Regions from separate parts of the Streptomyces hamibioticus genome, predicted to be linked through region 1. Evidence: riboswitches for the same ligand, from Rfam matches in the RefSeq annotation. Region 1 holds a riboswitch; each other region holds the start of a gene.
The links. A riboswitch is a leader RNA that binds a small molecule or an ion and turns the genes downstream of it on or off. The one in region 1 is predicted to bind cobalamin.
Positions count from the first base shown of each region.

Region 2: linked by a shared signal. The riboswitch ahead of ACLGIH_RS06305 (ABC transporter substrate-binding protein) and the one ahead of ACLGIH_RS26720 (cobalamin biosynthesis protein) in region 1 are both predicted to bind cobalamin.
Region 3: linked by a shared signal. The riboswitch ahead of ACLGIH_RS06280 (GHMP family kinase ATP-binding protein) and the one ahead of ACLGIH_RS26720 (cobalamin biosynthesis protein) in region 1 are both predicted to bind cobalamin.
Region 4: linked by a shared signal. The riboswitch ahead of ACLGIH_RS07800 (energy-coupling factor ABC transporter permease) and the one ahead of ACLGIH_RS26720 (cobalamin biosynthesis protein) in region 1 are both predicted to bind cobalamin.

Region 1 covers NZ_JBKKQY010000001.1:5,894,173-5,897,419, forward strand. The annotation lists gene ACLGIH_RS26715 (cobyric acid synthase) at 1-1,041, opposite strand, end outside; gene ACLGIH_RS26720 (cobalamin biosynthesis protein) at 1,038-1,997, opposite strand; cobalamin riboswitch at 2,098-2,217, opposite strand; gene ACLGIH_RS26725 (hypothetical protein) at 2,366-2,587, opposite strand; gene ACLGIH_RS26730 (inorganic phosphate transporter) at 2,607-3,247, opposite strand, start outside.
Region 2 covers NZ_JBKKQY010000001.1:1,389,132-1,392,378, reverse strand. The annotation lists partial or broken gene ACLGIH_RS06310 (FecCD family ABC transporter permease) at 1-453, opposite strand, end outside; partial or broken gene ACLGIH_RS06305 (ABC transporter substrate-binding protein) at 450-1,471, opposite strand; cobalamin riboswitch at 1,500-1,679, opposite strand; gene ACLGIH_RS06300 (class I SAM-dependent methyltransferase) at 1,732-2,481, opposite strand; gene ACLGIH_RS06295 (MFS transporter) at 2,450-3,247, opposite strand, start outside.
Region 3 covers NZ_JBKKQY010000001.1:1,384,186-1,387,432, reverse strand. The annotation lists gene ACLGIH_RS06290 (ATP-grasp domain-containing protein) at 1-18, opposite strand, end outside; gene ACLGIH_RS06285 (cysteine synthase family protein) at 15-1,037, opposite strand; gene ACLGIH_RS06280 (GHMP family kinase ATP-binding protein) at 1,034-1,906, opposite strand; cobalamin riboswitch at 2,140-2,370, opposite strand; gene ACLGIH_RS06275 (ferric reductase-like transmembrane domain-containing protein) at 2,578-3,247, shown strand, end outside.
Region 4 covers NZ_JBKKQY010000001.1:1,735,137-1,738,383, forward strand. The annotation lists gene ACLGIH_RS07790 (FAD-binding and (Fe-S)-binding domain-containing protein) at 1-845, shown strand, start outside; partial or broken gene ACLGIH_RS35050 (DUF7144 family membrane protein) at 907-1,047, opposite strand; cobalamin riboswitch at 1,146-1,331, shown strand; gene ACLGIH_RS07800 (energy-coupling factor ABC transporter permease) at 1,362-2,066, shown strand; gene ACLGIH_RS07805 (energy-coupling factor ABC transporter substrate-binding protein) at 2,063-2,404, shown strand; gene cbiQ (cobalt ECF transporter T component CbiQ) at 2,405-3,154, shown strand; gene ACLGIH_RS07815 (ATP-binding cassette domain-containing protein) at 3,151-3,247, shown strand, end outside.

The DNA.
Region 1 (3,247 bases):
GAGGAGCTGGAAGCCGCCGCAGACGCCGAGCAGGGGCCGCTGCTCGGCGGCCCTGCGGACGAGGGCGTCCGCCAGGCCCCGCTCCCGCAGCCACTCCAGCGCCCGGACCGTCCCGCGTGTCCCCGGCACGACCACCAGATCGGCGTCGGCCAGCTCCTCCGGCCGGTCCACGAACCGCACCACGACGCCCGGCTCGGCGGCCAGCGCGTCCACGTCCGTGAAGTTGGACATCAGCGGGACCGCGCAGACGGCGACCCGCAGCACGTCCTCGCCGAGCGGCGGCGCGACGACCGACTCCCGCACCGTCCCCCGCAGGGAGATCCGCAGCCCGTCCTCCTCGTCGATGCCGAGCCCGTGCCGGAAGGGCAGGACGCCGTACGTCCGCCGCCCGGTGAGGTTCCGGAGCATGTCGAGGCCCGGCTCCAGCAGCGACACGTCGCCCCGGAACTTGTTGACGAGGAACCCGGCGACCAGGGCCTGGTCCTCGGGCGCCAGCAGTGCCACCGTGCCGAAGAAGGACGCGAACACACCCCCGCGGTCGATGTCGCCGACGACGAGGACGGGGAGCCCGGCCCCCCGGGCGATCCCCATGTTCACGATGTCGGTCCGGCGCAGGTTGATCTCCGCCGGACTGCCCGCCCCCTCACAGATCACCGCGTCATACGTGCCCCGCAGCTCGGCGAGGCAGTCCAGCACGGTGCCGAGCAGCTTCTGCTGCCGCCCGCCGTGGTAGCCGCGCGCGCTCAGCTCCCCGACCGGCTTGCCGAGCAGCACCACCTGGCTGCTCCGCTCGCCGCCCGGCTTGAGCAGCACCGGGTTCATCAGCGCGGTCGGCTCCACGCGGCAGGCCTGGGCCTGCATGGCCTGCGCCCGGCCGATCTCCGCGCCCTCGCGGGTGACGAAGGAGTTGAGCGACATGTTCTGCGCCTTGAAGGGCGCCACCTTCACGCCCTGCCGCACCAGCCAGCGGCAGATACCGGCCGTGACGACGCTCTTGCCGGCGTCGGAGGTGGTGCCGGCGACCAGGAGCCCACCGTTCATGACGTCCGTCCTTTCGTGACCACCCGGCGTGCCAGCAGCCGCGCGCCGGCGCACACGCCGAGCGCCAGCCAGCCCACGCGCCGGGAGAGCCGTACGGCCCGGTCGATGTCGTCGGCCCGGACGGCGCGTCCCGCCGCCCCGTTGAGCACGGGCCGGTGCTCCACCCGGCCGCCGTAGGAGAGCGTCCCGCCCAGCCGCACGCCCAGGGCACCCGCGAACGCGGCCTCCACGGGACCGGCGTTGGGGCTCGGATGCCCGTCCGCGTCGGCGCGCCAGGCCCGGACGGCGCCGCGCGGATCGCCGCCGGCCACGGTGGCCAGGGCGGCGGTGAGCCGGGCGCCCGGCCAGCCGGCCAGGTCGTCGAGGCGGGCGGAGGCCCAGCCGTAGCGGCGGTACCGGGAGGACTTGTGGCCGACCATGGCGTCGAGGGTGTTCACGGCCCGGAAGCCCAGCAGGCCCGGCACGCCGCCGACGGCGCCCCACACCAGCGCGCCGACCACCGCGTCGGAGGTGTTCTCGGCGACGGACTCGACGACGGCCCGGGCGATCCCGTCGGCGTCCAGCGCCTGTGGATCCCGGCCGCACAGGTGCGGCAGCCGCGCCCGGGCGGCCTCGACGTCCCCGGACCGCAGCGCGCGCCCGATCGCACCGGCCTCGCGGGCGAGCGAGGTCCCACCGACGACGGCCCAGGTGGCGGCGCCGGTCAGCGCGACGGAGGCGGCGGGGGAGGTGCGGACGGCCCGTGCGGCGGCGGCCCCGAGGGCGACGGCGCCACCGGCGCACACGGCCGTGTGCAGCGCGCCCCAGCCGCGGTGGTCGCGCCACAGCACCCGTTCCACGGCACCGGCGGCCCGCCCGAACGCGGCGACCGGGTGCCCGCGGCGCGGATCGCCGAGGACCAGGTCGCCGAGCAGGCCGGCGGCGGCGCCGTACGCGAAGACGCGTTCGGCCCGCATCGGTTCAGCCGAGCGTGCGGAAGGGCGAAGTGTCGCGGGTGTTCCTCGGTCGGCAGCAGCCGTGCATGGCGATTGTCCTCACTCAGGGTGTCCGCGCCCTGGTTCGACGAAATCGGCGGTGAGAGTTCCTGGCTCCCGGGGGACGAGCCCCCGGTGACAGTGGCGGGACCGCGCCGGATTCGCACCGGCTTCCTCTCCTGCCGCCGTATTGGCTCGGGAAGTCCACCACGGCCCGCGAACACCCGTCAACTTGCCGTTGACCTGCGAGGGGGGAGTGTGCGGAGCCCCACACCCGGGAGGTGTGCGCGGGCACGCGAAAGGGGTGCGGGACGGTGCTGTCCGTCCCGCACCCCTCCCGGTGCCCTGGGTCAGGCGACGATCAGATAGATGCCGTACGCCACCGCCGCCGCGCACGCCGCGAAGCAGGCGTAGGCGCCGGTGACGGCGAGGGCCGCGCCGCCGCCCTGCTCCGCGGCCCGCTCCTTGCGGGCGAGGCCGGCGATGCCGAGGACGAACAGGCCCACCAGGGCCACGGTGGTCACGAGACTGACCCCGAAGACGGAGCCGAGGGCTGCCCAGTCGATCTTCATGGTGCTTACTCCTGCGGGCTCAGACGGTGGTGGTCGACGGGGTCTTGGCGTCGCGGACGTCGCCCTGGGCCGGGACGGTGGCCACCAGCTCCTCGGCGGCGGACGTGGGCGGCGGGGTCACGGCGGCCACGGCCTGGGTCACCACACCGGTCTGCGCGGGCTCGTGGTCGTTGACGTTGGTGTGGTCGACCACCTCGCGCCGGGAGATCTTCCAGATCGCGGCGCTGGAGACGACGAGGAAGACCGCGACGGCCGCCGTGCCCCAGTCGCCGAAGCCGGTGACCCACTCCGCGACGGCGGCGACCAGGGCCGCGGCCGGCAGCGTCAGGCCCCAGGCGACGAACATCCGGGTGGCCGTGGACCAGCGGACCACACCGCCCTTGCGGCCGAGACCCGAGCCCATCACCGCGCCGGAGACGGAGTGCGTGGTGGAGAGGGAGAAGCCGAGGTGGGAGGAGGCCAGGATGACCGTGGCCGCGCTGGTCTGGGCGGCGAAGCCCTGCTGCGGCTGGAGGTCGGTCAGGCCCTTGCCCATGGTGCGGATGATCCGCCAGCCGCCGAGGTAGGTGCCGAGCGCGATGGCGATGCCCGCGGAGAGGATGACCCACATGGGCGGGTCCGAGTCGGGGGCGAGGGCGCCACCGGTGACCAGGGCCAGGG
Region 2 (3,247 bases), 4.5 Mb from region 1:
CCGACAGGGAGGCCGGTCCGAAGAGGGTGAACCCGAACACGATCACGGAGACGGCGCCGAGCGACGCCCCGGAGGAGACGCCGAGCAGGTACGGCTCTGCGAGAGGGTTCCGCACCAGGGCCTGCAGCGCGGTGCCGATCACCGCCAGGCCGGCGCCGGTGACCGCACCGAGCAGTACCCGCGGTGCCCGTACGTCCACCACGATGGTCTCCCGGGCCCTTGACCAGTCCGGTTCCTGCCATTCGGCGCCCAGCGCGTGCGTCACGATGCCCCACACCTGGCCCGGCGGACATGCACGGAGCCGATCGCGAGGCCCGCCGTGGCGGAGACGACGAGCAACGCGGTGAGCACCAGCAGCGTGACGGCCAGCCGCGCACGGCCTGCTCCCGAGCCGGTGGCCTTCCGTCGTTGCACGGTCCGTTCGGCGGGCGCGCCGGTGGCGGCCTGAGTCACCGGATCTCCGGGTGCAGCCCGCGGGCCAGGTCCTCGACCGCGTAGGCCGAGCCGATGCCGACCAGGGTGGCGGTCAGCGGCAGGACGACGAACCGCTTGTTCCTGACGGCGGGTACGTCGGCGAGCGCGGGCTGGGAGAGCAGGAACTTCTTCTTCTCCTCGACGCTTCCGGCACCGGCGTAGTCATAGATGGCGATGACTTCCGGCTTGCGCTCGACGACCTGCTCCCAGGAGACGTCACGGAAGACGTCGTCGAGGTCGGTGAAGACGTTCTCGCCGCCGGCCAGCCGGATCAGTTCGGTGCCCAGGCTCTTGCCGCCCGCGGTGAAAGCGCTTTTGTCGCCACTGTCGTAGACGAAGACGGGCACCTCGGGCTCGCCTTCGACTTTGTCGGCGGCCTTGCCGACGCGGCCTTCGAGGTCGGCGACCAGTTTGTCGGCTCGGTCCGGAACGCCGAAGATCTTGCCGATGGTGCGGATCTCGTCGTAGGTGTCCTTCATCGTCACCTGCTTCTTCCGCAGTACTCGCGGTTGAGGTAGGTGTCGATGCCGGCGTCGGCGAACGCCTCGCGGGAGCGGCCCTCTTTCTCGTCGAAGGCGCTGCCGTAGCCGCCGTAGACGAGGTCGGGTTCGGCGTCCAGGACGGTCTCGAAGGACGGTTCCCTCTCCGCCAGTTCCGGGACGGACTCGTAGTCCTTCTTCAGCTCGGGCAGGACCGCGGAGTCGGGGAAGGCCGTTCCGGCCAGGCGGTCCTTCAGGCCGAGGGCGAGCATGAGCTCGGCCGGGTGCTGGTGGATAGTGACCACCCGTGACGGCGGCCCGTCGTATGTCGTCTTCACACCGCAGTTGTCGATCGTGACCGGAAAGCCCGCGGGCACGGCCGCGCCGGCGTTCGCGTCCCCACCGCTCTCGTCGGATGAACCGCAGCCGACGGTCAGCAGCACTGACGTGAGAGACACGGCAGCGGCCGTGGTACGAAGGAACCCGCGCGTGAGGGCAGGGGTGAACAGCTGGGACACGTGAAGCCTCCTGGAGTCCGCGCTCCTCGGGACGGGCCCGCGACGGACCAGTGTCCTGACTCCCGGATCGACGTTCCCTCCGCCTTCCCGCGCCGTGCGCAGTGGCATCTCGGAGGGGTGCTCCCCGGTCACCGTGGCGGGACCGTGCCGGATTCGCACCGGCTTCCTGTCTCCCGTCGCGGCGATGACCAGGTGATCCCACGTTCCTCCGAGTCGGCGGCAAAAGGGCGTGCGGACCCGGCCGCACGCCCGCGCCTTCGTCACGCTTCGCGCACCGCTCGCAGCACGAGCCGCTCGGCGTTCTCGTCGTAGGGGCGTCCGTCGAACCCGCCGAAGACCTCCACGCGGCCGAAACCCGCATCCTCGGCCATCCGGCGAAGCTCCACCGCGCTGTACACGAACCACGTCAAGGTGGCTCGCGTCACCCGCTCGCCCCGAACCAGCACCCACTCGCTGCGCAGCCGCGCCCACTCGTCCAGGACGGTGTCTGTCTGCACCATCAGGTCGTCGCCCCGCCGCACCACTTTGGGCGGGGTGGCATTGCGGGCCAGGAGTTCTTTCCCGGCGAGGTCCAGGACGAGCGTGCCGCCGGGCGCCAGGCAGGTGTGCATGGTGCGCAGCACACGCGCGTTGTCGGCGGGGTCCTCGAAGTACCCGAAGGAGGTGAACATGTTGAGGACGACGTCGAAGCCGCCCGGTGCGCTGTACTCGCGGGCGTCGGCCCGCACGTACGTCACCTCGGCACCGGCGTCGGCCGACCGCTTGCGTGCCCGGTCCAGCATGGCCGGGCTCAGGTCAACGCCGGTCACGCGGTGCCCGCGGCGGGCGAGGGGCACGGTGAAGACGCCCGGCCCGCAGCACAGGTCCAGCACGCGTGATCCGTCGGGGAGGGCGAGCAGGGGAGAGGTGTCCAGCAGTACCTCGGCCTGCTCGTAGCGCCGCTCGGAGAAGAGGAAGTCGTGGAACTCGGTCCAGAAGTCATCGTCCTGGAATCCGCCCGTCCGTGTCATCGCGCGTCAGTGCTCCTTCATGGTCGCCGTCGGGGACAGGGCGCCGCGCCGTGCGACGGCGCAGCGAGAGCAGAAGCGGGGGAAGCAGCAGACACTGGGCGGCTGCCAACAGCCAGAACCAACCGGTGTGCCCGGCCCGTTCGCCGAGGCCGTACAACTGCCCGCCCAGTACGCCGCTCGCGCAGGCGCCCAGGCCCGCGGCCAGCCGCTGCTGGCCGAAGACCACGGCGTCGGAGCGGGGGCTGCGGCGCAATGCCTCCAGGTCGTTCTTGAGGAACAGCACGATGTCGCCGAGGGTGATCAGCGCGCCGCCCGCCAGCAGTGCCGTCCGGGTGCCGGCCGCCAGCACGGCCAGTCCCGCCGCCAGGCCCGTGAACCCGACCGCGAGGGCGAGGACGTACGGCATGCGCCGGATCAGGCCGGACGCGAGCGGCTGTACGACGATGACCAGCGTGAAGCAGAGCAACAGCACCATGCTGTAGAAGGCGCTGGAGGCGCGCTCGACGGCGTACACCGCCAGGAAGTGCTGGAAGTGGAAGTAGAGGTAGAAGGCCAGCGCGTTGGCGGCGAACGGCAGGAGTGCCACGCCGACGAGAAGGCCCGAGCGGGCCGTTTCCTCCGATTTGGTGGGATAGGTCCCGTCGGTTCCGGGCAACCGTGCGTGTCCCGCTGTGACCGCGAGGAACAGCGCCGTGACGGCCGCGAACAGCCAGCCGGGCGAGGACAGGACGAATGGTCCGGCGATGAGCGGGCCGACCGCCATCCC
Region 3 (3,247 bases), 4.5 Mb from region 1:
CAGGCAGGCCACGGTCATGCGGCACTCTCCTTCCGGCCCGCCGGGCGGGGAGTGCGCTGCCACGTCATCCTCGACCAGGGCATGGTCATCTCCTCCGGACTGCGGACCTCGTGGGGCTTGAGCGCGGCCGGATCCAGGGCCTCGGCGTGCCGGGCGAACACGCGCTCCACGTAGCGGTGCCCGGTGTCGGCCCCTATCACCAGATGCAGTCGGTCGGGGTGGCGGCGTGCCTCGTACGTCGCCGTCAGGTAGCCGGCACCGGTGGACAGTCCGGCGAAGACGGCGTGCTCGCGCAGCAGGGCGACGGCACCGGACATGGCGTGGGTGAAGTCCAGCCAGTGCACGGTGTCGTAGAGATGGTGGCGGACGTTGTCGAAGACGATCGACGAGCCGATGCCGGCGATGATCGCCTCGGGATCGTGATGGTCCTGGCTGCCGAAGGTGACGCTGCCGAAGGGCTGGACGCCGACCAGACGCACCGAGGGGTCCGTCATGCGCAGGCGTTCTACGATGCCGCCGGTCGAGGCCCCGGAACCGACCCCGCCGACGACGGTCAGCGGTGCGGCCGGGAACTCCGCCGCGATCCGGTCGGCCACCTCCTGGTAGCCGAGGTAGTGGACGTCGTCGTGGTACTGGCGCATCCAGTGGTGGCCGGGACGCTCGGCGAGGATCTCGCGCACCCGTCGCACCCTCAGTTCCTGGTCGAGTTTGAGGTTCCGCGACGGTCTGACCTGTTCCACGGTGCTGCCGAGGATCTCCAGTTGGGCGAGGGTGGTGGCGTCGACGGTGGTGGACGCGACGATGTGGCACCGCATGCCGTACCGGTGGCAGGCCAGGGCGAGGGCGTAGGCGTAGATGCCGCTGGAGCTGTCGATCAGGGTCTGGCCCGGACGGACGGTGCCCCGCTCCAGCAGATGGCGGACGGCGGCCAGGGCCGAGTAGATCTTCATCGACTCGAACCTCAGCAGGACCAGGCCATCGGTGAGCCGGACGAGGTCCGGGACTTTCAGGGCGTCGGCGATGTGGGGGTGGATCACCCGTAGCCTCCTTGGGCGAAGGTGCACTGGTGGCCGAGCGAGTGGAAGAACGTGGAGAGTTCGGACTTGACCTCGGCCCGTGGGCGCGAGGCGAAGAGGTAGCCGGCCAGGCAGCCGGTGTGGGCGACGAAGACGCCGTCGGCGCCGAACCGCTCACGATGGGCCTGCAGGCTGCCGAAGGTCGCCTTGGGCAGCACCTCCTGGGACAAGGCGGCGCTGACCGTCGCGGCACGGGCGACGGCGGCCGGGTCGCCCGAGTCGAAGCCCTTCACCAGATCGGTCAGACACCGCTGGTACTCCTCGCCGCGGCGCCGGTAGTGGTCCAGCAGCAGGGGAGTGACGGCGGCGGTGTCCACCGTGCCGGGCTCCGTGACGTACACGGTGTGGAAGCCGATGTCCGGGCCAAGCCGCCGCACCACCCGGTGCCGGCCGCTGAGATACAGGGCGAACTCGTCGAGGAAGACACTGTCGGCGCGCTCGATGTCCGCCAGGACACCTAGGAGCACGTCCACGTCGTAAGGCAGGGAGAAAACGCGGAACAGACAGCGCAGCGTCGCCACGATGTCCGCCGTCGAACTGGCCATCCCCACGCCCACCGGCAGTTCGGAGTGGGTGCGCCACTCGCCCGGGGGCATGACGAGGCCGTAATGGTCCAGGAAGAGCCGGGCAGCTTTCACCGATTTCTCCCCGAGCGGCGGCGTATGCGGCGCAGGACCGGCCGCCGTCCTCGGAGTGAAGTACACCCAGGAGTGACGGTCCACGGGAAAGGACACCACCGCGATCTCAGGATCGGTGCCCGCCCGCAACGGGCCCTGGTACAGCTCGCCCAGAGTGCCGTGGCAGACACCGGACACGGTGCTGCGGGACACGTCCCGCTCCTGCAGGACGCCCGCGACAGGTCCGAGGATCGTCTGTCCCGGTCCGTCGGACGACACGTCGGCCCGGGGACGGAAGGGCCGATCCGAAGCGGCTGTGTCCCGCACATCCTCCTCCTCCGTACCGGGACTTGAACACCGACAGGGAAGGAGGCGCGGCCACACGCACGACGTACGACCGCCCATACCGCCGACCCAGTCCACGAGGTCACGTGCACAGCCCACGCGGGACGCGGGCGCAGTGGCAGGTCTTCGGACTCGCGGGCACGTCCGCCGAAAGGGCGGACACCTACCGGCCGTCTCTTCCCCGGCCCTGACGCGGGCCCAGTGACATCGACGGCTTCCGTTCCCACTCACCGCTGCGGGACAGCCTCGGATTCGCACCGGGTTCCCTCTTGCGTCGCGCCACTAGGCGTCCGGGCGGACGGGAGGCACGAACCGACTGCGTGCATCAGAGTAGGGGCGCTCGTATTCCTGCGACAGTGGGCCTTCGGCGGTTGTCTTGAATGTGGAGGGGACGAAGAACCAGGGGTGTCCCCTGTGCAGTTGTCGTGGCGGCTCTGGCTGGATATCACCTCTGAGGATCGCTGTCCCGTCAGCCAGACTTGTTGCTTCACGACACATGCGCACCGTTGCCGCGGTGGCCCGTGCCCGGGAGGCCCCTGATGACGTCAGAAGCGAGGCCGGACGAAGACGGGGCAGAAGCGCCGCCCGGGCGGGGACGGCCTCCCGGGGACCGCGTCGCTCTGCGCGGCGATCTGCGCTCCGCCCTGCCCGACGCCACCGCGGCGGTGGTGGTCACGGCGCTCGTGTTCGCCCTCCTGTGGGCGCGCATGGAGTCGGGTGCTTCGGACACCGTCGCGGTCATGCCGTTCATGGACGATGCCGGCACCTACTGGATGTACCTGCTCAGCCAGGCGTTCGGCTGGTCGGGGCTGTTGTGGGCCTGGGGCACGGTCATGCTCGGCCTGCTGCTGTCGGGGCCGTGCCCGGCCCGGCTACCGGTCTCCCGGCAGGTACTGGAGCGCTGGCACCGAGCCACGAGCCTGACGACGATGGCGCTGATGTTCGCCCACGCGCTGATGTTCGCGGCGGAACTCGTGCGCTACGAGACGAAGGTGGCGTGGGCGGAGCGGCTGTGGGTGGCCTTCGCGGACACCTTCGTGCCGGGCTGGTACGACTCCGGCACCGGCCGGATCGCCATCCCCCTCGGCCAGGGCGCCCTGTACCTCGCGATACCGCTCGGGCTGCTGTTCTACGTCCGGCACCGCATCGGAGCGAACGCCTGGCGACGGCTGCACCGTTTTGTGATCGTCGTCTACGTGCTGAGCGTCT
Region 4 (3,247 bases), 4.2 Mb from region 1:
CGGACACCTTCACCAACCACTTCCACCCGCACCTCGGGCAGGCGGCGGTGGCGGTGCTGGAGCACGCCGGCTGGCGGGTGGAGCTGCCCACCGAGCCGCTGTGCTGCGGGCTGACCTGGATCTCCACCGGGCAGCTCGGCACCGCCGAGAAGATCCTGACCCGGACCGTGCGGCGGCTGGCCGGGCACGTCCGGGAGGGCGGTCTCGTGGTGGTCCTGGAGCCGAGCTGCGCGGCCGTGTTCCGGGCGGACGCGGCCGAGCTGTTCCCCGGCGACCAGGACGTGCGCAGGCTGCGGGACCAGACGGTGACCCTGGCCGGGCTGCTCACCGAGCACTCCCCCGGCTACCGGCCGCCGCAGGTGCCCGACCGGTCCGCTCGTGCGCTGGCCCAGGTGCACTGCCACCAGCACGCGGTGCTGGGCTGGGACGCCGACCGGGAACTGCTGCGCCGCGCCGGGGTGGACGTGGAGCGGCTGGACTCCGGCTGCTGCGGACTGGCCGGCAACTTCGGGTTCGAGCGCGGCCATGAGGAGGTCAGCGAGGCGTGCGCGGAGCGGGTGCTGCTGCCGCGGCTGCGGGACGAGGACGCGGGGACCGTCGTGCTCGCCGACGGCTTCAGCTGCCGCACCCAGGTCCACGAGTTCGACAGCGGCGGCCACGAGGCCGTGCATCTGGCGGAGCTGCTGGCCTCGGCGCTCCCCGACGCCCCCGGCAGCGCCTACGGCACCGCGCCCGGCGCCCGCCCGGCGCCCCCGGGCCGGCCGGGCCGGGCCCTGGCCCTGGCGGGTGCCGGGCTGGCCGCGGCCGGTGCGGCGGCGGGGGTGGCGCGGCTGCTGCGGCGCTGAGCGCGGAGCCGCCGGGCGCGAGCGATCCGCCAGGACGAGGCCGAGGCGGTCGGACTCTCTCGGCCTCCTCCTGGCGGCGGGCCGGGGCCCGGATGACGAAGACGTCGATCGCCATCGTGATCACCGACCAGACGGGCGCGTACGGCAGGAACACGAACTGGGCGACGAGGCTGAGTGCGGCCAGGACGATGCCCGTCAAGCGCGGCGGTCGGAGCGTGACCGGCGCGATTGACGGCACAGGGGGCGTGTGACCTCGGTCCGAGCGCCCCGTACGCCCTTGTCACTGCCGGTGCGGGCGCACTACTGTCACCACGCCTTGGTGAACGGGAAATCCGGTGCAATGCCGGTGCGGCCCTCGCCACTGTGATCGGGAAGTCCGGCTCCGGCCCTCACGGGCAGCCACTGGGTCCTCCACGGACCCGGGAAGGCGGAGTTCGGGCGGTGGTACCCGTCAGCCAGGAGACCGGCCGAGGCGCGTCAACCATCCACGAGGTGTTGGAGAGGGTCTGCCGAGCCATGCACATAGCCGAGGGCTTTCTGCCTCCGGCGCACGCGGTCGCCTGGGGCGCCGCGTCAGCGCCGTTCGTCGTCCACGGAGTACGGTCACTCACCCGTGAGGTCAGGGAGCACCCGGAGAGCACCCTGCTCCTCGGCGCCTCCGGAGCCTTCACGTTCGTGCTGTCCGCCCTGAAACTGCCGTCGGTGACCGGGAGTTGCTCCCATCCGACCGGCACCGGGCTGGGCGCCATCCTGTTCCGGCCGCCGGTCATGGCGGTGCTGGGCACCATCACACTGCTGTTCCAGGCGCTGCTGCTGGCCCACGGCGGGCTGACCACGCTCGGCGCCAACGTCTTCTCCATGGCGATCGTCGGGCCGTGGGCCGGGTACGGCGCCTACCGGCTGCTGCGCCGCTGCGACGCGCCGCTGATGGCCGCCGTGTTCTGCGGCGCGTTCGTCGCCGACCTGTCCACCTACTGCGTCACGTCCGTCCAGCTGGCGCTCGCCTTCCCGGACCCGGGCAGCGGATTCCTGGGCGCGCTCGGCAAGTTCGGTTCGATCTTCGCGGTGACGCAGATCCCGCTCGCGGTGAGCGAGGGGCTCCTCACGGTCCTCGTGATGCGGCTGCTGGTGCGGTCCAGCAAGGGCGAACTGACCCGGCTGGGCGTGCTGGTGACCAGGACGAAGGCGAAGACGGCGGGGCAGGAGGCGGCGGCCCGGTGAAGCGCGACACGAGGATCGACGCCCTGCTGCTGCTCGCGGTGGCCGCGCTCGCGGTGCTGCCGCTGGTGTTCGGGCTCGGCGACCGCAAGGAGGAGCCGTTCTCCGGCGCCGACGCCGAGGCGGAGACGGCGATCACCGAGATCGACCCGGACTACGAGCCGTGGTTCTCGCCGCTGTACGAACCCCCGTCCGGGGAGATCGAGTCCGCGCTGTTCGCCGTGCAGGCGGCCCTCGGCGCCGGCGTGCTCGCGTACTACTTCGGTCTGCGCCGGGGACGGCGGCAGGGCGAGGAGCGGGCCCGGGCGGCGGCCCGGCCGGACGCTCCCGCAGGGGACTGAGTGCTGCCGATCGACGCCGCGGCGCACGCCAGTCGCTGGCGCCGCCGCCATCCCGTGGACAAGGCCGTGCTGGGGCTGGGCCTCACGGTGCTCGCGATCTCGCTGCCGCCCTGGCCGGGCGCGGCACTGGTACTGGTGACGGCGCTGGCGGTGCTGCTGGGCCCGGCGGGTGTGCCGGGGCGGCGGCTGTGGCGGGCGTACCGGGTGCCGCTCGGCTTCTGCGTGACCGGGGCGCTGCCGCTGCTCGTGCAGGTCGGCGGCGCGGACGCGTTCGTGTCCCTGGCCGACGGCGGACCGGCTCGGGCGGGCGGGCTGCTGCTGCGCACCTCGGCAGCCTCGCTCGGGGTGCTGCTGTTCGCGTTCACCACCCCGATGTCCGATCTGCTGCCCCGCCTGGTGCGGGCCGGGGTGCCCGCGCCGGTCGTCGACGTGGCGCTGGTGACGTACCGGATGAGCTTCCTGCTGCTCGACTCGGTGCGGCGGGTGCGGCAGGCCCAGGCGGCCCGGCTGGGGCACACCACGCGGGCCGCCGCCTGGCGGTCGCTGGCCGGGCTCGGCGCGACGGCGTTCGTGCGCTCCTTCGACCGGGCGGCGCGGCTCCAGGCCGGGCTCGCCGGACGCGGCTACGACGGCACGCTGCGGGTGCTGGTGCCCGAGGCCCGCGTCTCGGTGCCGTTCACGGCCGCGAGCCTCGCGCTGCTGGCGGCGCTGGCCGCCCTCACCTTCGTACTGGAAAGGCCACTGTCGTGAGCGAGTCCGCCCTCATCGCCCTGCGGGGCGCCTCCTTCGCGTACGAGGACGGGCCCACCGTGCTGCGCGCGGTCGACTTCGAGGTGCCCGAGG